DNA from 3 places in the Rubrivivax sp. JA1026 genome. Region 2 is predicted to be linked to each of the others. Evidence: predicted binding sites of a transcription regulator. Region 2 holds the regulator's gene; each other region holds the start of a gene.
What was found. Region 2 encodes NrdR, which represses ribonucleotide reductase genes. Its sites were predicted from a motif close to CACNANATNTNGTG; they were not measured.

Region 1 (6,669 bases), on a different contig from region 2:
CGCTGTTCCCGGACCGCGGATGTGAAACGTCGCACGGGCCCCGCGAAGGCACCGTGCGACGGCAGCGGGCCGTGGCCCGCCGGGTTCGGGGAGCGGCGTTTCCCGCTCAATCCCATGACAGAGCGCCACCGCTCTGGTAGTCGATGACGCGGGTCTCGAAGAAGTTGCGCTCCTTCTTCAGGTCGATCATCTCGCTCATCCACGGGAACGGGTTCTCCTCGTTCGGGAAGAGCGCCTCCAGGCCGATCTGCGTCGCGCGCCGGTTGGCGATGTAGCGCAGGTAGCCCTTGAACATCGACGCGTTCATGCCGAGCACGCCGCGCGGCATCGTGTCCTCGGCGTAGCGGTACTCGAGCTCGACGGCGCGCTCGAACAGCGCGCGGATCTCGGCCTTGAACGCCGGCGTCCACAGCTGCGGGTTCTCGAGCTTGATCTGGTTGATCAGGTCGATGCCGAAATTGCAGTGCATCGACTCGTCGCGCAGGATGTACTGGTACTGCTCGGCCGCGCCGGTCATCTTGTTCTGCCGGCCCAGCGCCAGGATCTGCGTGAAGCCGACGTAGAAGAACAGGCCTTCCATCAGGCAGGCGAAGACGATCAGGCTCTTCAGCAGCGTCTGGTCGGCCTCGGGCGTGCCGGTGCGGAAGGCCGGGTCCATGATCGCGTCGATGAACGGGATCAGGAACTCGTCCTTGTCGCGGATCGCCGCGACCTCGTGATAGGCGTTGAAGATCTCGCCTTCGTCCAGCCCCAGCGACTCGACGATGTACTGGTAGGCGTGGGTGTGGATCGCCTCCTCGAAGGCCTGGCGCAGCAGGAACTGGCGGCACTCGGGCGCGGTGATGTGCCGGTAGGTGCCGAGCACGATGTTGTTGGCGGCCAGCGAGTCGGCGGTGACGAAGAAGCCGAGGTTGCGCTTGACGATGCGGCGCTCGTCCTCGGTCAGGCCGTTCGGGTCCTTCCAGAGCGCGATGTCGCGGCTCATGTTCACTTCCTGCGGCATCCAGTGGTTGGCGCAGGTGGCGAGGTACTTCTCCCAGGCCCACTTGTACTTGAACGGAACCAGCTGGTTCACGTCGGTCTGGCCGTTGATGATGCGCTTGTCGGCGACGTTGACGCGCCGCGTGTGGGCCGTCGCGGCGGGGCGCGAAACCGGCGTGGCATTCGTGGCCGCGACGCTTCGTGCGGCGGTGTCCGACGGGGGCGTCATCGCCACAGGGGCGATCGCCGGGGTGCTGCGTACTTCGTCTTCCCAGACCAGCATGTGTGGACGTCCTGTTGTTGAATTATCGAGGGCTTGCTCGGGATCACCAAGCACTAGTTGCCATGGGTGCGCATTCGGTGAACGCATGAGGTTCCGAAGAATGCGCACTTCGAGCGTTAGACGCTCCGAAGCCTTACTGGCAGGCCTCGCAATCGGGGTTGTCGATCGAGCAGAAGCGCACGTCGCTCGCGGGCTCGGCGGCCGCGGCGGCTTCCAGCCCGCCATGGCGCGGCACGGCGTTCATCGCGCCCGGCGCCACCGTGCTCTTCTCGGCGTGCGTCGCGCTCATCGTGCGCAGGTAGTAGGTGGTCTTCAGGCCGCGTGTCCACGCCAGCTTGTAGATCTCGTCGAGCTTCTTGCCCGAAGCGCCGGCCATGTAGATGTTCAGCGACTGCGCCTGGTCGATCCACTTCTGGCGCCGCGCCGCGGCCTCGACGAGCCAGCGTGCGTCGACCTCGAAGGCGGTGGCGTAGAGCTGCTTGAGCTCGTCGGGCACGCGGTCGACGGCGCGCAGCGAACCGTCGAAGTGCTTCAGGTCCATCACCATCACGTCGTCCCACAGCCCCAGGCGCTTCAGGTCGCGCACCAGGTACTCGTTGACGACGGTGAACTCGCCCGACAGGTTGCTCTTCACCGAGAGGTTGCCGAAGCAGGGCTCGATGGAGGCGTCGACGCCGATGATGTTGGAGATCGTCGCTGTCGGCGCGATCGCCACGCAGTTGGAGTTGCGCATGCCGTGCACGGCGATGCGCGCACGCAGCGCGGCCCAGTCCAGCGTCTGGCTGCGGTCGACCTCGACGTGGCCGCCGCGCTCGGCGGCCAGCAGGTCCAGCGTGTCCTGCGGCAGCACGCCGCGGTCCCACAGAGAGCCGCGGTAGCTGGAGTAGCGCCCGCGCTCCTCGGCCAGCTCGCTCGACGCCCAGTAGGCGTGGTAGCACAGCGCTTCCATCGAGCGGTCGGCGAACTCGACCGCGGCGTCGCTGGCGTAGGGCAGGCGCAGCTGGTACAGGCAGTCCTGGAAGCCCATCAGACCCAGGCCGACCGGACGGTGGCGCAGGTTGGCGTCGCGCGCCTTCTTGACCGCGTAGTAGTTGATGTCGATGACGTTGTCGAGCATGCGCATCGCCGTCGACACCGTGCGCTTCAACTTGGCCTGGTCGATGCCGCCGCCGGCGACGTGCTGCGCCAGGTTGATCGAGCCGAGGTTGCAGACCGCGATCTCGCTGTCGCTGGTGTTCAGCGTGATCTCGGTGCACAGGTTGCTGGAGTGCACGACACCGACGTGCTGCTGCGGGCTGCGCAGGTTGCAGGCGTCCTTGAACGTGATCCACGGATGCCCGGTCTCGAAGAGCATCGTCAGCATCTTGCGCCACAGGTCGCGCGCCGGCAGGCGCTTGCTCGGACGGATCTCGCCGCGGTCGGCCTTGCGCTCGTAGGCCACGTAGGCCTGCTCGAAGGCAGCGCCGAACTTGTCGTGCAGGTCGGGGCACGACGAAGGCGAGAACAGCGTCCAGTCGCCGCCTTCCATCACGCGCTTCATGAACAGGTCCGGAATCCAGTTCGCGGTGTTCATGTCGTGCGTGCGCCGGCGGTCGTCGCCGGTGTTCTTGCGCAGCTCGAGGAACTCCTCGATGTCCAGGTGCCAGGTCTCGAGATACGCGCAGACCGCGCCCTTCCTCTTGCCGCCCTGGTTGACCGCCACCGCGGTGTCGTTGACGACCTTCAGGAAGGGCACGACGCCCTGGCTCTTGCCGTTGGTGCCCTTGATGTGGCTGCCCAGCGCACGCACCGGGGTCCAGTCGTTGCCCAGGCCGCCGGCGAACTTGGACAGCAGCGCGTTCTCCTTCAGCGCCTCGTAGATGCCTTCGAGGTCGTCGGACACCGTCGTCAGGTAGCAAGACGACAGTTGCGAACGCCGCGTGCCGCTGTTGAACAGCGTCGGCGTCGAGGACATGAAGTCGAAGCTGGAGAGCACGTCGTAGAACTCGATCGCACGCGCCTCGCGGTCGATCTCGTTGAGCGCCAGGCCCATCGCGACACGCATGAAGAAGGCCTGCGGCAGCTCGATGCGGCGACCCTCGACGTGCAGGAAGTAGCGGTCGTACAGCGTCTGCAGACCGAGGTAGTCGAACTGCAGGTCGCGCTCGGGCTTCAGCGCCGCGCCCAGCCGGGCGAGGTCGAAGCGCTGCAGCTCCTCGTCGAGCAGTTCGGCCTGCACGCCCTGGCGCACGTAAGCGGGGAAGTACTCGGCGTAACGCGCGGCCATCGCCTCGGGGCGCACGTCGGCGCCGAGGATCTCGCGGCGGATCGTGTGCAGCAGCAGGCGCGCGGTGGCGCGCGTGTAGGCCGGGTCCTTCTCGATCAGCGTGCGCGAGGCCAGGATCGCCGCCTTGTAGACCTCGTCCAGCGGCACGCCGTCGTAGAGGTTGCGGCGCGTCTCGGCGAGGATGGGCTCGGCACGCACGTCCTCGCCCAGACCGGCGCAGGCCTGCTCGACCAGCGAACGCAGCGCGTCCAGATCCAGCGGCAGGCGCTGGCCGCCGTCCAGGACGTGCAGCTCGGGCGCCGCCGGCTGGGGCGCCGCGGCCTGGCGCGAGCGCTCCTGCGCCCGGCGTTCGCGGTAGAGCACGTAGGCGCGCGCGACCTCGTGGTGGCCGCCGCGCATCAGGCCGAGTTCCACGTGGTCCTGCACGTCCTCGATGTGGAAGGTGCCGCCGCCCGGGCGCGAACGCACCAGCGCCCGCACGACACCTTCGGTCAGCTGGTCCACCGTCTCGCGCACGCTGGCCGAGGCCGCACCCTGCGCGCCGTGCACGGCCAGGAAGGCCTTCATCAGCGCGACGGCGATCTTGTTGGGCTCGAAGGCGACGACCGAGCCGTTGCGGCGGATGATCTGGTAGCCGCTGACGGACGCGGCGGCCGGGGCGACGGCGGCGCTTCGAGCGGGCACGACGGCCTCGGTCGCGGGCGACTGGACTGCTTGCATGGGGTTCCCCTGTCGGTGTGGTGGGCGGAAGGCTGGGCGCGCTTTCGGCGCGGCGCGGCCGGGGAGGACCGCGGCACGGGCCGCACGCCGCAGCCCCCGGGGAAGCGGCCGACGGCGCCGGAGCACGACGCGAGCAGACACTATATCTAGCGCCACCAAAGCCTGCAATGCACTAGGAATAGCGTTCGCATGCGTGAAATCCCGCACCAGGAGCGGGCCGCGAGGCACCCTCGTGGAGCACCACGGGCGCACCTTCGAGAGACTGGCGGGCGAAGCGGAGAGAGGCGGCTCAGCCGACGGCCGGCGCCACGCGCAGCGCGGGTGCGCGCACGGCCAGCAGCCGCGCCAGACGCGGCCAGTCGAAGCCTGCGCCAGGGTCGTGCTTGCGCCCCGGCGCGACATGCTCGTGGCCGGTCAGCTCGGCCAGCGGATAGGCGCGCGCCAGCGCCGGCAGCAGCCGCGCCAGGCGGGCGTACTGCGCGGTCTCGAAAGGTTGGCCTTCCAGCCCTTCGAGCTCGATGCCGATCGACCAGTCGTTGCAGTTCTCGCGCCCGCGCCACACCGAACGCCCGGCATGCCAGGCGCGATCGTCGCAGGACACGAACTGCAGCAACTCGCCGCCGCGGCGGATGACGAAGTGCGCCGACACCTGCAGCCCGCGCAGCCGGTCGTAGTACGGGTGGGCGTCGCAGTCCAGCGTGTTCGTGAACAGGCGTTCGATGGCGTCACCGCCGTACTCGCCCGGCGGCAGGCTGATCGAGTGCAGCACCACCAGCGAGACCGCCGTGCCCGGTGGCCGCGGGCCGAAGTTGGGCGACGGGACGACCCGCGCGCCGGCGTACCAGCCGTCGCGCCAGTGACGCGGCGAGCCCGCCACTCAGTCGTCGCCGCTGCCGATGCCCAGCCGCGCCATGCGGTAGCGCATCTGGCGCAGCGACAGCCCGAGGCTGGCGCCGGCGGCGGTGCGGTTGTAGCGGTGGCGCTCGAGCGAACGCTCGAGGATCTCGCGCTCGACCTGGTCGAGGTAGGCCGCGAGGTCGTCGGGCAGCGGCACCTCGGCCGGCGCCGGCCGCAGCGGCGCTGGCGCCGGCGGCTCCAGTTCCTGGTGCCCGGAGTCGGCGAACACGGCTTCCGGCAACCCGAGGTCGCGGCACTCGACGACGCTGCCGCCGGCCAGCGTGACGGCACGGTGCAGCAGGTTCTCCAGCTCGCGCACGTTGCCGGGAAAGGCGTAGCGCGAGAGGTGCGCCAGCGCCTGGGCCGACAGCACCGGCGGCGGCGACACCCCGGCGTCGCCGGCGATGCGCTCGAGCACCGCGGCGGCGATCGCCGGCAGGTCCTCGAGCCGCTCGCGCAGCGGCGGCACGACGATCTCGATGACGTTCAGGCGGTAGAACAGGTCCTGGCGGAAACGCCCGGCATGCACCTCGGCCGAAAGGTCCTTGTGGGTGGCGCTGACGATGCGCACGTTGACCGACTGCTCGGCGACCGCACCCAGCGGCCGCACCGCACGCTCCTGCACCGCGCGCAGCAGCTTGCTCTGCATCGCCAGCGGCAGGTCGCCGATCTCGTCGAGGAACAGCGTGCCGCCCTGCGCGGCCTGGAAGAAGCCTTCGCGGTCCTCGACGGCGCCGGTGAAGGCGCCTCGGCGGTAGCCGAAGAACTCGGCTTCGAGCAGCGACTCCGGGATCGCGCCGCAGTTCACCGCGACGAAGGGCATCGCGTGGCGCGGCGACAGCTCGTGGATCGCACGCGCAACCAGCTCCTTGCCGGTGCCCGACTCGCCGTGCACCAGCACCGGCGCCATGCTGCGGGCGACCTTGCCGACCAGGCTGCGCACCTGCTGCAGCGCGGCCGACTCGCCGGCCATGCGCTCCAGCGCGCGGCGCGGCGGCAGCGTGTGGCGCGCGTCGGCCGGTCGCGCCGCACGCGCGCCGTCGGTCGCCGGCGTGCGCCCCAGCGCCGACGCGACGACGGCGCGGAACTGACGCAGGTCGACCGGCTTGGTGAGGTAGTCGTAGGCGCCGGCCTTCAGCGCCTCGACGGCGTTCTCGGCCGAGCCGTAGGCGGTGATGACGATGCCCTTCTCGCCGCGCCCGGCATCCTCCAGCCGGCGCAGCAAGTCCAGCCCGGTGCCGTCGGGCAAACGCATGTCGGTGATCAGCAGCTGGAAGCGGCGCGACTGCAGCGCGGCCCAGGCTTCCTCGACGGTCTCGGCGCTCTCGACGTCGTAACCCTCGCGCAGCAGCGTCAGCTCGTAGAGCGTGCGCAGGTCGGGCTCGTCGTCGACGACGAGCAATCGGGGCGGCGTGGCGGCGCTCACGGGGTCAGTTGCAGCGGGGAGTCGGCTGCCGGCAGCGGGCAGCGTTTCATCGTGACGACGAACTCGTTGCGGGCACCGACGTCGGCCTCGCGCCGG
Region 2 (6,669 bases):
GAAGCACTACGTCGGCGCCGCGCTGCTGGATAGCGACGGCGGCTACGTCGACCGCGTGATGACCGAGCAGGACTACCTCAAGCGCGTGGCCGCGGGCAACCGCGTGTCGATCAACGCGCCGATCACGGTGCCGCGCGACGCCGCGCCGATGCCGCTGCCGGCCGCGCCCCCGGCGCCGCCGCGCGCCGAACAGCTGGCGATGCTGCGCCCCTGAGCGCCGGCGTTTGACCTCGCCACGGCGGCGGCCCCGGCCGCTGCCGTTACACTCCGCGTCCTGCGCGACTGGCGATGAGGGGCCGCAACTGCCGGCCCCGAGGTGGACTGACCACCGGGAAGCGCAGGCCGGCCCACCGCCGGCGTCAGCCGTTCGCCTGGGCAGCCCTCGACGACGCTCCGCCGCGGGGCGCTCGATGGCCCTTCACTCCGAAGAGGACTGCCGTGTTCGACCGTACCCAATCCACGCTCGCCAACGTCGACCCTGAAATCTGGGCGACCATCCAGGACGAGAACCGCCGCCAGGAAGAGCACATCGAGCTCATCGCGTCGGAGAACTACACCAGCCCCGCGGTGATGGCCGCGCAAGGCTCGCAACTCACCAACAAGTACGCCGAGGGCTACCCCGGCAAGCGCTACTACGGCGGCTGCGAACACGTCGACGTCGTCGAGCAGCTCGCGATCGACCGCGTTAAGCAGCTCTTCGGCGCCAACTTCGCCAACGTGCAGCCCAACTCGGGCTCGCAGGCCAACCAGGCCGTGTTCTTCGGCCTGCTCCAGCCGGGCGACACGATCATGGGCATGAGCCTGTCCGAAGGCGGCCACCTGACGCACGGCATGCCGCTGAACATGAGCGGCAAGTGGTTCAAGGTCGTCAGCTACGGCCTGGACGCCAACGAAGCCATCGACTACGACGCGATGGAACGCCTGGCGCACGAGCACAAGCCCAAGCTCATCATCGCCGGCGCCTCGGCCTACAGCCTGCGCATCGACTTCGAACGTTTCGCCAAAGTCGCCAAGGCCGTCGGCGCCTACTTCATGGTCGACATGGCGCACTACGCGGGCCTGATCGCCGCGGGCGTCTACCCGAACCCGGTGCCGCATGCCGACGTCGTCACGTCCACCACGCACAAGAGCCTGCGTGGCCCGCGCGGCGGCATCATCCTGATGAACGACGAGGCGATCGCCAAGAAGATCAACAGCGCGATCTTCCCGGGCATCCAGGGCGGCCCGCTGATGCACGTCATCGCCGGCAAGGCCGTCGCGTTCAAGGAAGCGCTGTCGCCCGAGTTCAAGGCCTACCAGCAGCAGGTCGCCGCCAACGCCAAGGTGCTGGCCGAGACGCTGATCGCGCGCGGCCTGCGCATCGTCAGCGGCGGCACCGAGAGCCACGTGATGCTCGTCGACCTGCGCCCCAAGGGCCTGACCGGCAAGGAAGCGGAAGCGGTGCTGGGCAAGGCCCACATGACCTGCAACAAGAACGGCATCCCGAACGACCCGCAGAAGCCGATGGTCACCAGCGGCATCCGCCTGGGCACGCCGGCGATGACGACACGCGGCTTCAAGGAGGACGAGGTGCGCCGCACCGCGCACCTGATCGCCGACGTGCTCGACAACCCGCACGACGAGGCCAACCTGGCCGCGGTGCGCGAGAAGGTCGCGGCGCTGACGCGCGACTTCCCGGTCTACCGCTGAACAGGAGCGGCGGCGCATGCGTTGTCCGTACTGCGCCCACGGCGAGACGCAGGTCGTCGAGACCCGCGAGTCCGACGAGGGCGGCGTCGTGCGCCGACGCCGCCGCTGCCTGAAGTGCGAGAAGCGCTTCACGACCTACGAACGCGCCGAGGTCGCGATGCCCGCGGTCGTCAAGAAAGACGGCGCGCGGGTCGAGTTCGACCCCGAGAAGCTGCGCGCGTCGATGCTGCTGGCGCTGCGCAAGCGCCCGGTCGGCGTCGAGAAGATCGACGCCGCGATCGAGCGCATCCAGGAGCAGCTCGTCGCCGGCGGCGCACGCGAGGTGCCGAGCACACGCGTCGGCGAGCTCGTGATGCGCGAGCTCGAGAAGCTGGACAAGGTGGCCTACGTGCGTTTTGCGTCGGTCTACCGCAGCTTCGAGGACGTCGACGAGTTCAGCCAGCTGATCCGCGACATCTGAGCCGCTGATCCCCCGCGCGGGGGCCGCCACCGGCGGGCGCCCCGCGAACCCGCCACGAGGGGAGCGCAGGCCGCGCCCCGTCTTCCTAGAGTGCCCCGGCACGGGAGGACGAGCATGGCCGAGATCCGGGTTCCACGACCGCGCCGCAGGCGCGGGCTGACGCTGGTCGAGAGCGCCGTCACGCTGGCGCTGGCCGCGGTGGTCGTCGGCCTGGCGGTGCCGGGCTTCGCGGCGATCGGCGAGCGCGAGCGGCTGCGCGCCGTGGCCTCGGCGCTGCAGACCGACATCGCGTTCGCACGCAGCCAGGCCGCCGCCCAGTCGCGCACGCTGCGGCTGGAGTTCGCCGGCCCGCGCTGCTGGCTGCTGCACGACGGCCCGGCCGGCTGCGGCTGCGGGCCTGGCGCCGCGGCCTGCCCGGGCCGGCTCGTGCTGCGCCAGGCCGATCTCGGCGCCGGCCACCCCGTCGAACTGCGCGCCAACGTCGGCTCGATCCTCTTCGAGCCGACACGCGGCACCGTCACGCCGACGACCACGGTGCGGCTGTCGCTGCCGCAGGGGCCGCGGCTGCACCTCGTCGTCAACCTGATGGGCCGGGTGCGGCGCTGCTCGCCCGACGGCCTGCCGGGCGAAGCCGCCTGCTGATCCCTTGAACCCGGGCCCCTCTCCGCGACGAACGGCGGCGCCGCCGCGACGAACGGTTCGGCCGCGGACCACGCTGAAAATAATCTGCCGCATGTCCAACCGGTCGCGTCGGTGTTCCGCGGTGGGGTCTGGCGGCGGCTTCACGCTCGTCGAGCTGGCGATCACGCTGGTGGTGCTGGGCGTGATCGGCGCGCTGGCGCTGCCCTCCTTCCTGGACAGCATCCGCAAGAGCCGGCGCTCCGATGCCTACGCCGCGGTCGCGGCGGTGCAGCAGGCGCAGGAGCGCTGGCGCAGCAACCACGCCGAATACGCCACCTCGCTCACCGACCTCGGGCTGGGTGACGCCAGCGTCTCGGGCTACTACACGATCGAGATCGGCAGCTCGGCCGCGCCGGGCGACACGCTGGCCAGCGCCTACGTCGTCACCGCCCGCGGCCGCAGCGGCACCAGCCAGGCCGCCGACCCGCAGTGCCGCCACCTCAGCATGCGCCTGCGCGGCGGCAACCTCGAGTACGCCGGCTGCGGCAGCTGCGGCGACTTCTCCTACGGCGTGGCCCACGCCTGCTGGCCCCGGTGATGCGCGCCGCCTCGCCCCGGCCGCGCGGCCTGACGCTGATCGAGCTGATGCTCGCGATCGGCCTGCTGGGCGTGATGCTGGCGCTGGGCGCGCCGTCGCTGTTCGACTACATCCGCGTGCAGCGGCTCAAGAGCGTCAACGCGCAGCTCGGCACCGACGTGCAGTTCGCCCGCGGCCAGGCGGTGGCACACGGCCTGCGGTCCTTCGTGCTCTTCCCGGCGGCGGGCACGCCGGTGGCCTGCTACACGATCTACGAGCTGCGTCCCGGCGCCGACGCGAGCAAGCTCTATTGCGACTGCACCCGCGGCCCCGGCCTGGCCTGCCCGAACGCGGTGGCCATCGAGCTGCGCACCGTGGTGCTGCCGGCCGACGGCGGCGTGCGCTTCCAGCTGCCCGCCGGCGACCGCGGCTTCGGCTTCGACCCGCTGACCGGCGGCCTGCTGACGCACAGCCTCGACCTGCTGCCCCAGCCGCTGAACGCCTTCGTGCTCGACACCCTGCTCGACACCGAACGCTACCTGCGCACCACCGTCGGCCGCGCCGGCCGGCCGAGCGCCTGCGCCAGCCGGCCGGCGCTGGGGGCCTCGCCGTGCTGAGCCGCCGGCCGCGGCGCGCCGCGCCACCGCGCCGCGGCCAGCGCGGGCTGTCGATCGTCGAGCTGATGGTCGGCGTGACGATCGGCCTGCTGGTCGTCGCCGCGTCGGCGCTGCTGGTGTCCGGGCAGCTCACCGAGAACCGCCGGCTGCTGCTGGAGACCCAGCTGCAGCAGGACCTGCGCGCCACCGCCGACATCGTCGTGCGCGACCTGCGCCGCGCCGGCATCTGGAACGAGGCCCAGAGCAGCGCCGTCTGGTCCACCGAGAACCCCGACCCGCAGTGCAACCGCTACACCACCGTGACGCCCGGCTCGGGCTCGGTGGTCTACCGCTACTACCGCAGCGGCGACAACAACAGCGCGCTGGGCATCCGCCTCGACAACGGCGTGCTGCGGTCGGCGATCCACGCCGCCGACGCCGTCTCCGGCAGCACCTGCCTGCAGTCGGCGACGCCGGCGAACTGGCAGGAGCTGACCGACGGCCGCTCCGTCAAGGTGACACGCTTCGACGTCGAATGGCTGGACGACGGCAGCACGCCCGAGCCGCTGCCCTGCGCCAAGCTCTGCGCCGACGGCTCGACCGACTGCTGGCCGGTGCTGCGCGTGCGGCTGCTGCAGGTCACGATCGAGGCCGAGTCGGTGGCCGACCCGAGCGTGCGCCGCGCGCTGCAGGCCACGGTCAAGCTGCGCAACGACGACATCGAGTTCCGCGACCCGGCGGAGCCGACGCGCATGTGCCCGGCATGAGGCCCGCCGCCCCGCCCCCGCGCCGCCGCGCCGGCCAGCAGGGCCTGGCGGCGCTGGCCGTCGTGCTGCTGCTGTTCTTCGTCGTCTCGCTGGTGGCCGCCTACACCAGCCGCAACCTGATCTTCGAGCAGCGCACCGGCATCAACCAGTACCGGTCCACGCAGGCGATGGAGACCGCCGAGGCGGCGCTGGAGTGGGCGCTGCTGAAGCTCAACGGCGGCCGCATCGATGGCGACTGCGAACCCAGCACCGAGCCCAGCGACACGAGCTATCGCGAGCGCTACCTGGTGGTGGACCCGGACAAGGGCTTCTACGCCCCCCGCCTGAACGCCGCGACCGGCACCGCCGCGTTCGCGACCTGCGTGCGCGACGGCGCGGCCTGGCGCTGCCGCTGCCCGGCCACCGGCGTCGAGCTGCCCGACGCACCGGCCGGCGACGGCCCCCACCCCGCGTTCCGCGTCGCGCTCGTCGGCTCCAGCACGCGGCCGGGCATGGTGCGCATCTACGCCAACGCCTGCACCCGGCTCGCCGAGGCGTGCCTGGCCTTCGCGCCGAACATGAGCACGCTGCCGATCGTGCGCGCCGTCGCGCCGGGCGGCGAAGGCTTCGCCGCGATCTCCACCTGGGCCGGCATGACCGGGCGCGTCCCGGCGCTGGAGCGCAGCGCCACCAAGATCGTCAGCGGGGTCGCGCCGCGCGACACGATCGTCGCGCGGCAGGACATCGGCAGCAGCGGCGGCAGCCTCGTGGCCGGGCGCCGCGGCCAGGACCTCGGCTTTGCCGCGCGCGCCGGCGGCACGATTGCCGGCATCGGCGTCGAAGCCGCGCCGGGCTCGCCCGCCGACACGGCCACGGCGCTGCGGGCCGGCGACGGCGCGCTCGCGGGCCTGGCCCTGCCCGAGCCCTCGCTCGCCGGCATGCGCATGTTCGCGTCGGTTTTCATGATGCGGCCCGAGACCTTCCGCGACCAGCCGGCCGCCGTCGTGCTCGACTGCGGGATGTCGGCCTGCGACGGCAGCACGCTGGCCACCACGGTCGCGCTGAACCCGGGCCGCCCGATCTGGGTCGAGGGCGACCTGCTGCTCGACGGCAGCGGCGACATCGGCAGCAGCGCCATGCCGGTGACCCTCGTCGTCACCGGAGACCTCGACTTCGACGCCGGCGGGCGCACCGTGCACGGCCTGGTCTACGGCCGCGCCGCCAACTGGCGCCTCAGCGGCCTGGCGCGTGTCGAGGGTGCGCTGGTCGCCGAGAACCAGCTCGACATCGCGACCAGCCCCGGCAGCGCGGTGCGTCACGACCCCGAGGTGATGCGCCACCTCGCGACGCTGAGCGGCAGCTTCGTGCGCGTGCCCGGCAGTTGGAAGGACTTCCCGTGACGGCGCGCCTGCACGCGGCCCGCGGCGTCTCGCTGGTCGAGGCAATGGTCGCGCTGGCCGTGATGGCGATCGGCCTGCTCGGCGTCGTCGGGCTGCAGGCCACGCTGCGTGCCAACGCCGACGTCTCGCGCCAGCGCAGCGAGGCCGTGCGCATCGCCCAGGAACAGCTGGACACGCTGCGCGGCTACACCTCGCTGGCCGGCGCCAGCGGCCTCAGCTACGAAGGCATCGCCGACCTCGACGGCGAACCCGTCGCGACCGGCATCGCGAACACCGAGTTCACGCTCCACCAGACGGTGACCGCGGCAGGCGCCGGCCGCGCCAAGATGGTCGAGCTGCAGGTCGTCTGGCGCGACCGCCGCGCCGAGAGCGACAACCAGTGGGTCGATTTCGCGACCCTGATCGCCGGCACGCCGCCGGCGCTGGCCGGCTCGCTGATCCTGTCGCCGGCGAAGACGGCGCTGGCCACGCCCGGCGGCCGCCACCCGGCGATCCCGCCGCAGGCCCAGGACAACGGCGACGGCAGCAGCAGCTTCCAGCCCGTCGGCAGCGGCGGCGTCAGCTGGACCTTCGACAACCT
Region 3 (6,669 bases), on a different contig from region 2:
GCGAGGTCAGCAGCTTGGGCACGCCCAGCTGCAGCAGCGGGTCGGCGAAGAACAGGTTGGGCGTGAACTCGGCCATCGCCGAGGCCAGCTTGCGGTTGGCGACGCCGGAGAAGAACAGCACCAGCGCGTTGTCGAAATAGCGCCCGAGATCGGCCTGCACGTGGCGCAGCGCCCATTCGAGATAGATTTCGGCGAGGTGGGCGCCGGTGGTGCACGGCGCGTGCTTGAGCGTGGCGGCGAGCTCGGCGCCGCCGACCGTGGCGCCGACGCTGCGCGGGTCTGGCCCGGCGCCGATGCCGATCGCGGCGGCGCGGCGGTCCCAGTAGGCCAGCCGGCGTGCGGCGACGGTCTCGTCGCCGTCGGTGCCGATGCGCCGCACGCGCAACGGTTGGCCGAGCAGCGTGGTGCGCAGCTCGAAGTCTTGCGCTGCTGCGCCGAGGCTGATGCCGATCACGCTCTTCATACGTTGTTCGCGCCAGAGTGGACCCGGAAGGGCATGGTGGAGGGTTGACGAGATGGCCAACTTGATCGGGGACATGGCCCGCACCGTCGGGCTGCCCAAGCTGAAGCAGGCGGCAGGCCTGGTGACGAAGCGGCTGCCGATACCGCAGCCCCTGTTGATCGTAGGGCCGGGTGCCAGCGCCAAGCTCGGCCAGGCGATCGGGGATTTCACCCATCGGAAGGTCATGCTGGTCACCGACGCGACGGTGATGAAGCTCGGCCTGGCCGAACCCTTGCGCGCCGCGCTGGCCGCGGCGGGCACCGAGGTCGTCGTCTTCGACCGCGTCGAGCCCGACGCGCCGATCCCGCTGGTCGAAGCCGGCATCACGCTGCTGCGCGACGAGGGCTGCGACGCCATCGTCGCCTTCGGCGGCGGCTCGGTGATGGACGCGGCCAAGGTCATCGGCCTGGCGGTGGCCAACGGCAAGCCGCCCAAGGCGCTGGTCGGCTACTTCAAGGGCCTGCACGGGCCGCTGCCGCTGTACGCGGTGCCGACGACCGCCGGCACCGGCAGCGAGGTCACCGTCGCCGCGGTGATCTCCGACCCGAAGGCCGCGCGCAAGCTGGTCGTCGCCGACACGCGGCTGGTGCCGCGCATGGCAGCGCTGGACCCGGCGCTGATGGTCGGCCTGCCGCCGGCGATCACCGCCGCCACCGGCATGGACGCGCTGACGCACGCCGTCGAGGCCTACATCGGTGACTGGTGCACCGACACCACCGACCGCTGGGCGCTGGCCGCGGTCGGCATGGTCTTCGAGCAGCTGGAGCGCGCCGTCACCGACGGTGGTGACCTCGTCGCGCGCGAACGCATGGCGCTGGCCTCGACCTACGCCGGGCTGGCCTTCACCCGTGCCAACGTCGGCAACGTGCACGCGATCGCGCACCAGTTGGGCGGTCTGTACCACGTGCCGCACGGGCTGGCCAACGCGATCGTGCTGCCGGCGGTTCTGCGCTTCTCGGCGCCGAACTGCGAGCCGCGGCTGGCGGCGCTGGCGCGGCGCGCCGGCGTCGGTGCGCCCGACGACGGCGACACGACGCTGGCGCACAAGTTCATCGACGCGGTGGCCGAGCTGAACCGGCGCATCGGCATCCCGGCGACGGTCGACGCGCTGCGGGCCGCCGACATCCCCAAGCTCGCCCAGGCCGCCTGCCGCGAGGCCGACGCCAACTACCCGGTGCCGCGCGTGATGACGCCGGGTGACTGTGAAGCGATCCTGCGTTCGCTGCTGCCGGCCAAGGCGCCGGCGCGCAAGCGCACGGCGGCCAAGACAGCCGCCAAGCCGGCGGCGAAGAAGGCCGCCGCGCGCAAGAAGGCCGCAGCGCCGGCCTGATCAGCGCAGCGCGAGCTCGGGGCCGAGCTCGCGCAACCAGGCCAGCACCGCCGGCTCGGGCCAGTGCCAGGGCTGCTCGAACCCTGGCGTGCCGTCGCGCGGGTGCCACTGCTGCAGCACCCAGCGCTTCGCGCCGGCGGTCTTCAGCGTCACCGCCATCTTCGCCAGCGTCTCGTCGCTCTGCAGCGACGGGTGGTAGGTGGTGCGGATCTCGTGGTCGACGCCGCTGGCGACGACGGCGCCCAGCGCCTCGTGCACCGGCGCGCCGCTGCACGGGCGGCCGGTCAGCGTGTCGTGGCCGGCGAGGTCGGTCTTCAGGTCCAGGCCGACCCAGTCCAGCTGCGGCAGCAGCGCGGCGAGCTTCTGCGGATAGATGCCGGCGCTGTGCAGGCCAACGGCGAAACCCAGGCCGCGCGCGGTGGCCACGGCCTCGGGCAGCGCCGGGTCCAGCGTCGGCTCGCCGCCGCTGAAGACGACGCCGTCGAGCAGCCCGCGGCGGCGCGCCAGCGTCGCGACGACCTCGTCCCAGCCCGGGCCGGCGGCGCCGTCACGCGGCTGCAGCGCCGGGTTGTGGCAGTAGACGCAGCGCCAGGGGCAGCCCTGGACGAAGACGACCGCCGCGAGGCGGTCGGGCCAGTCGGTCGTGCTCAGCGGCTGGAAGCCGCCGATGGCGAGGGCTTCAGGCGCAGCCACACTCGACGCTGGCCGTGACGTCGGCCGTTGCGGACGGGCGGCCCGGCTCGTCGAAGTAGCGGCGGTCGAGGAACTCGCCCTGCTTGCCGATGTTGAACGAGGCCATCGGACGGTGATAGCCCATCACGCGCGTCCAGACTTCGCAGCGCGTGCGTTCGTGTTCTTCGAGCTGCGGGTGGACGAGGGGGGTCTGGCTGTGGCTCATGGGGCTGTTTCCTTCGGGGGGAGCTGGGGGGGAGCTGGGGTCAGGTCCTGAGGGACCTGACCCCGTCTTTCGGTGGGACTGCGGGGCTGGGGGGGGCTGGGGTCAGGTCTCGCAAGACCTGACCCCGTCCGTCTGACCCCGTCCGTCGTGTCGTCTGCCTCACGCCGTCGCGGCGCGCGCCTTGCGTGCCAGGGCTTCTTCGTCGCACTTCGGGCAGAACGCGTGCTCGCCGGCGAGGTAGCCGTGTTTCGGGCAGATCGAGAAGGTCGGCGTCACCGTGATGTAGGGCAGCCGGTAGCGTTCGAGCGAACGCCGCACCAGGTCACGGCAGGCGCGCGCCGACGACACGCGTTCGCCCAGATACAGATGCAGCACGGTGCCGCCGGTGTACTTGCGCTGCAGCTCCTCCTGGCGCTCCAGCGCCTCGAAGGGGTCGGTCGTGAAGCCGACCGGCAGCTGCGAGGAGTTCGTGTAGTACGGGCGCTCGGCCGTGCCGGCCTGCAGGATGCCGGGCAGGCGCTTGCGGTCTTCCTTCGCGAAGCGGTAGGTCGTGCCTTCGGCCGGCGTCGCCTCCAGGTTGTAGAGGTGGCCGGTCTCCTCCTGCAGCTCGACGATGCGCGCGCGGATGTGGTCCAGGTATCGCACCGCCATCGCGTGGCCTTCGGGCGAGGTGATGTCGTGGCGGTCGGCCGTGAAGTTGCGGATCATCTCGTTGATCCCGTTCACGCCGATCGTCGAGAAGTGGTTGCGCAGCGTGCCGAGGTAGCGCTTGGTGTACGGGAACAGGCCGCTGTCGATGTGGCCCTGGATGACCTTGCGCTTGATCTCCAGGCTGGTGCGCGCGATGTCGATCAGGCGGTCGGTGCGCGCCAGCAGGCCGGCTTCGTCGCCGGCGTGCAGGTAGCCCAGGCGGGCGCAGTTGATCGTCACCACGCCCAGCGAGCCGGTCTGTTCGGCCGAGCCGAACAGGCCGTTGCCGCGCTTCAGAAGCTCGCGCAGGTCCAGCTGCAGCCGGCAGCACATCGAGCGCACCATGTTCGGCTGCAGGTCCGAGTTCAGGAAGTTCTGGAAGTACGGCAGGCCGTACTTCGCCGTCATCTCGAACAGCGGCAGCGTGTTCGGGTGCTCCCAGTCGAAGTCGCTGGTGATGTTGTAGGTCGGGATCGGGAAGGTGAACGAGCGGCCCTTGGCGTCGCCTTCCATCATCACGTCGATGTAGGCGCGGTTGATCATGTCCATCTCGGCCTGCAGATCGCCGTAGGCGAACGGCATCTCCCGGCCGCCGATCACCGGCACCTGCTCGCGCAGGTCCTCGGGGCAGGTCCAGTCGAAGGTCAGGTTGGTGAACGGCGTCTGCGTGCCCCAGCGCGACGGCACGTTCAGGTTGTAGATCAGCTCCTGCAGGCTCTGGCGCACCTGGTCGTACGTCAGCCCGTCCTTGCGGATGAAGGGCGCGAGATAGGTGTCGAAGGAGCTGAAGGCCTGGGCGCCGGCCCACTCGTTCTGCAGCGTGCCCAGGAAGTTGACGATCTGGCCGACGGCGCTGGACAGGTGCTTGGGCGGGCCGGCCTCGACCTTGCCCGGCACGCCGTTCAGGCCTTCGTGCAGCAGCGTGCGCAGCGACCAGCCGGCGCAGTAGCCCGAGAGCATGTCCAGGTCGTGGATGTGCAGGTCGGCCTCGCGGTGGGCGATGCCCACTTCCGGCGGGTAGACGTGATTCAGCCAGTAGTTGGCGACGACCTTGCCCGAGACGTTGAGGATCAGCCCGCCCAGCGAGTAACCCTGGTTGGCGTTGGCGTTGACGCGCCAGTCCTGGCGCGCCAGGTACTCGTTGACCGAACGCTCGACGTCGACGGCGACGCTGCGGTCCTGGCGCAGCGCGCGACGCTGCTCGCGGTAGACGATGTAGGCGCGCGCGGTGTCGAAGTGGCCGGCCTCCTGCAGCACACGCTCGACCTCGTCCTGGATCTGCTCGACGCCGGTGACACGGCGGCGCAGGCGTTCGGTGACCTGCTGCGTCAGCTCGGCGGCGCGCGCGGCGTCGTATTCGCCGGTGGCGGCGCCGGCACGCGCCAGCGCGTCGGCGATCTTGGCGGGGTCGAAGGCGACGGTGCGGCCTTCACGCTTGATGACCGCCAGCGGGGCGGCCTGGGTGTCGGCAGAGGGGGGCAGGGCGGCGTCTGTCATGCGCGTTGACACTATCTATGGTGTGTAGGCGGCGAACGATACCCAATAGATAGCGTCTACTGGTGCGGAACTCGGGCGGTCTTGACGCAGTGCAAGCTCGTCGCGCGAAGGGCTTGCGCCGGCGGCGGTGGCGCGCTTGGCGGCGCCTCGGGCCTCCGGAGACCCTGACGGCGGTGTGGTGCGCAGGTCGCGTCGACCGGTCGGTGGAGGCCCGGTTCGCAGCTGTCTTGACGTCCCGCAAGCCGCTGGCCGCACCCGCGCCTAGACTCCGCCCGCCATGCAACAGCCCCCCTTCGCGGCGCCCGAACTGGTCTGCCCCGCGGGCTCTCTGCGGGCCCTCCAGTTGGCCGTCGACGCCGGCGCCGACACGGTCTACCTGGGCCTGAAGAACGCCACCAACGCCCGGAACTTCGCCGGCCTGAACTTCGACGACGCCCAGGTGCGCGAGGGCATCGCCTACGCGCACAAGCGCGGCCGCAAGGTCCTGATGGCGCTGAACACCTTCGCCCAGTCGGCGGACGTGACGCCCTGGTACCGCGCGGTCGACACCGCCGTCGACTTCGGCGCCGACGCGCTGATCTGCGCCGACACCGCGGTGATGGCCTACGCCACGCGCACGCACCCCGAGCTGCGTCTGCACCTGTCGGTGCAGGCCTCGGCGACGAGCTACGAGGCGATCAACTTCTACCAGCGCCACTACAACATCCAGCGCGCGGTGCTGCCGCGCGTGCTGACGCTGCAGCAGGTGCAGCACGTGCTGCGCAACACGACGGTCGAGATCGAGTGCTTCGCCTTCGGCAGCCTGTGCGTGATGGTCGAAGGCCGCTGCACGCTGTCGTCGTACGCCACCGGCCAGTCGCCGAACAACGTCGGCGTCTGCTCGCCGCCTTCCGCCGTGCGCTGGACCGACACGCCCACCGGCGTCGAGTCGCGCCTGGGCGGCATGCTGATCGACCACTACGCGCCCGACGAGCCTCGCGGCTATCCGACGATCTGCAAGGGCCGCTTCGTCGTCGAAGGCAAGCGCGACTACGCGATCGAGGAGCCGACCAGCCTGAACACGCTGGCCATCCTGCCCGAGCTGATGAAGATGGGCGTCAAGGCGCTGAAGATCGAAGGCCGTCAGCGCAGCCCCGCCTACACCGAGCAGGTGACCAAGGTCTGGCGCCAGGCGATCGACGCGGCCAAGGCCTCGCCCGACCGCTTCAGCGTGCAGCCGGCCTGGACCGCCACGCTGGGCCACCTCGCCGAAGGCCAGCAGCACACGCTCGGCGCGCTGGACCGCCCGTGGCGCTGAGACCGGACGAGACGATGAGTTCCGAACGCATTAAGCTGACCGTCGGCCCGGTGCTGACCTACTGGACGCGCCAGGCGCTGATGGATTTCTACGCCGGTGTCGCCGAATCGGCCGCCGACGCCGTCGTGCTCGGCGAGGTCGTCTGCTCGCGCCGCTACGAGTTCAAGCTCGACGACTGGCTGGACCTGGCCGCCGACCTGCGCGCCGCCGGCAAGGAGGTCGTGCTGGCGACGCAGGGCCTGATCGAGTCCGAGTCCGACCTGCGTGTCGTGCGCCGCATCGCCGAGCAGCGCGACTACCTCGTCGAGGCCGGTGACGCCTCGGCGCTGGCGGTGCTGGAGCCCGCCGGCGTGCCGTTCGCGATCGGCCCGCACGTCAACGTCTACAGCCGTGCCGCACTCGAGGAGCACGCACGTTTCGGCGCCGTGCGCTGGACGGCGCCGACCGAGCTGCCG

Region 1: G5B56_RS16930 (ribonucleoside-diphosphate reductase subunit alpha) is a predicted target of NrdR. The motif match lies at 4,389-4,402, and genes of this name have one in related genera.
Region 3: G5B56_RS05715 (ribonucleoside triphosphate reductase) is a predicted target of NrdR. The motif match lies at 4,927-4,940, and genes of this name have one in related genera.

Annotation. Positions count from the first base shown of each region.
Region 1 is NZ_JAALCQ010000010.1:175,467-182,135, reverse strand. Features, by position in the region: gene G5B56_RS16935 (ribonucleotide-diphosphate reductase subunit beta) at 107-1,264, opposite strand; gene G5B56_RS16930 (ribonucleoside-diphosphate reductase subunit alpha) at 1,398-4,250, opposite strand; gene ampD (1,6-anhydro-N-acetylmuramyl-L-alanine amidase AmpD) at 4,540-5,127, opposite strand; gene G5B56_RS16920 (sigma-54 dependent transcriptional regulator) at 5,128-6,573, opposite strand; gene G5B56_RS16915 (PAS domain-containing sensor histidine kinase) at 6,570-6,669, opposite strand, start outside.
Region 2 is NZ_JAALCQ010000005.1:243,553-250,221, reverse strand. Features, by position in the region: gene G5B56_RS11045 (lytic transglycosylase domain-containing protein) at 1-214, shown strand, start outside; ZMP/ZTP riboswitch at 269-384, shown strand; gene glyA (serine hydroxymethyltransferase) at 439-1,689, shown strand; gene nrdR (transcriptional regulator NrdR) at 1,706-2,149, shown strand; gene G5B56_RS11030 (Tfp pilus assembly protein FimT/FimU) at 2,264-2,791, shown strand; gene G5B56_RS11025 (type IV pilin protein) at 2,883-3,368, shown strand; gene G5B56_RS11020 (Tfp pilus assembly protein FimT/FimU) at 3,368-3,964, shown strand; gene G5B56_RS11015 (PilW family protein) at 3,958-4,710, shown strand; gene G5B56_RS11010 (PilX N-terminal domain-containing pilus assembly protein) at 4,707-6,089, shown strand; gene G5B56_RS11005 (prepilin-type N-terminal cleavage/methylation domain-containing protein) at 6,086-6,669, shown strand, end outside.
Region 3 is NZ_JAALCQ010000002.1:437,419-444,087, forward strand. Features, by position in the region: gene G5B56_RS05695 (dehydrogenase) at 1-463, opposite strand, end outside; gene G5B56_RS05700 (iron-containing alcohol dehydrogenase) at 537-1,832, shown strand; gene G5B56_RS05705 (anaerobic ribonucleoside-triphosphate reductase activating protein) at 1,833-2,525, opposite strand; gene nrdD (anaerobic ribonucleoside-triphosphate reductase) at 2,512-2,730, opposite strand; gene G5B56_RS05715 (ribonucleoside triphosphate reductase) at 2,890-4,917, opposite strand; gene G5B56_RS05720 (peptidase U32 family protein) at 5,195-6,214, shown strand; gene G5B56_RS05725 (U32 family peptidase) at 6,229-6,669, shown strand, end outside.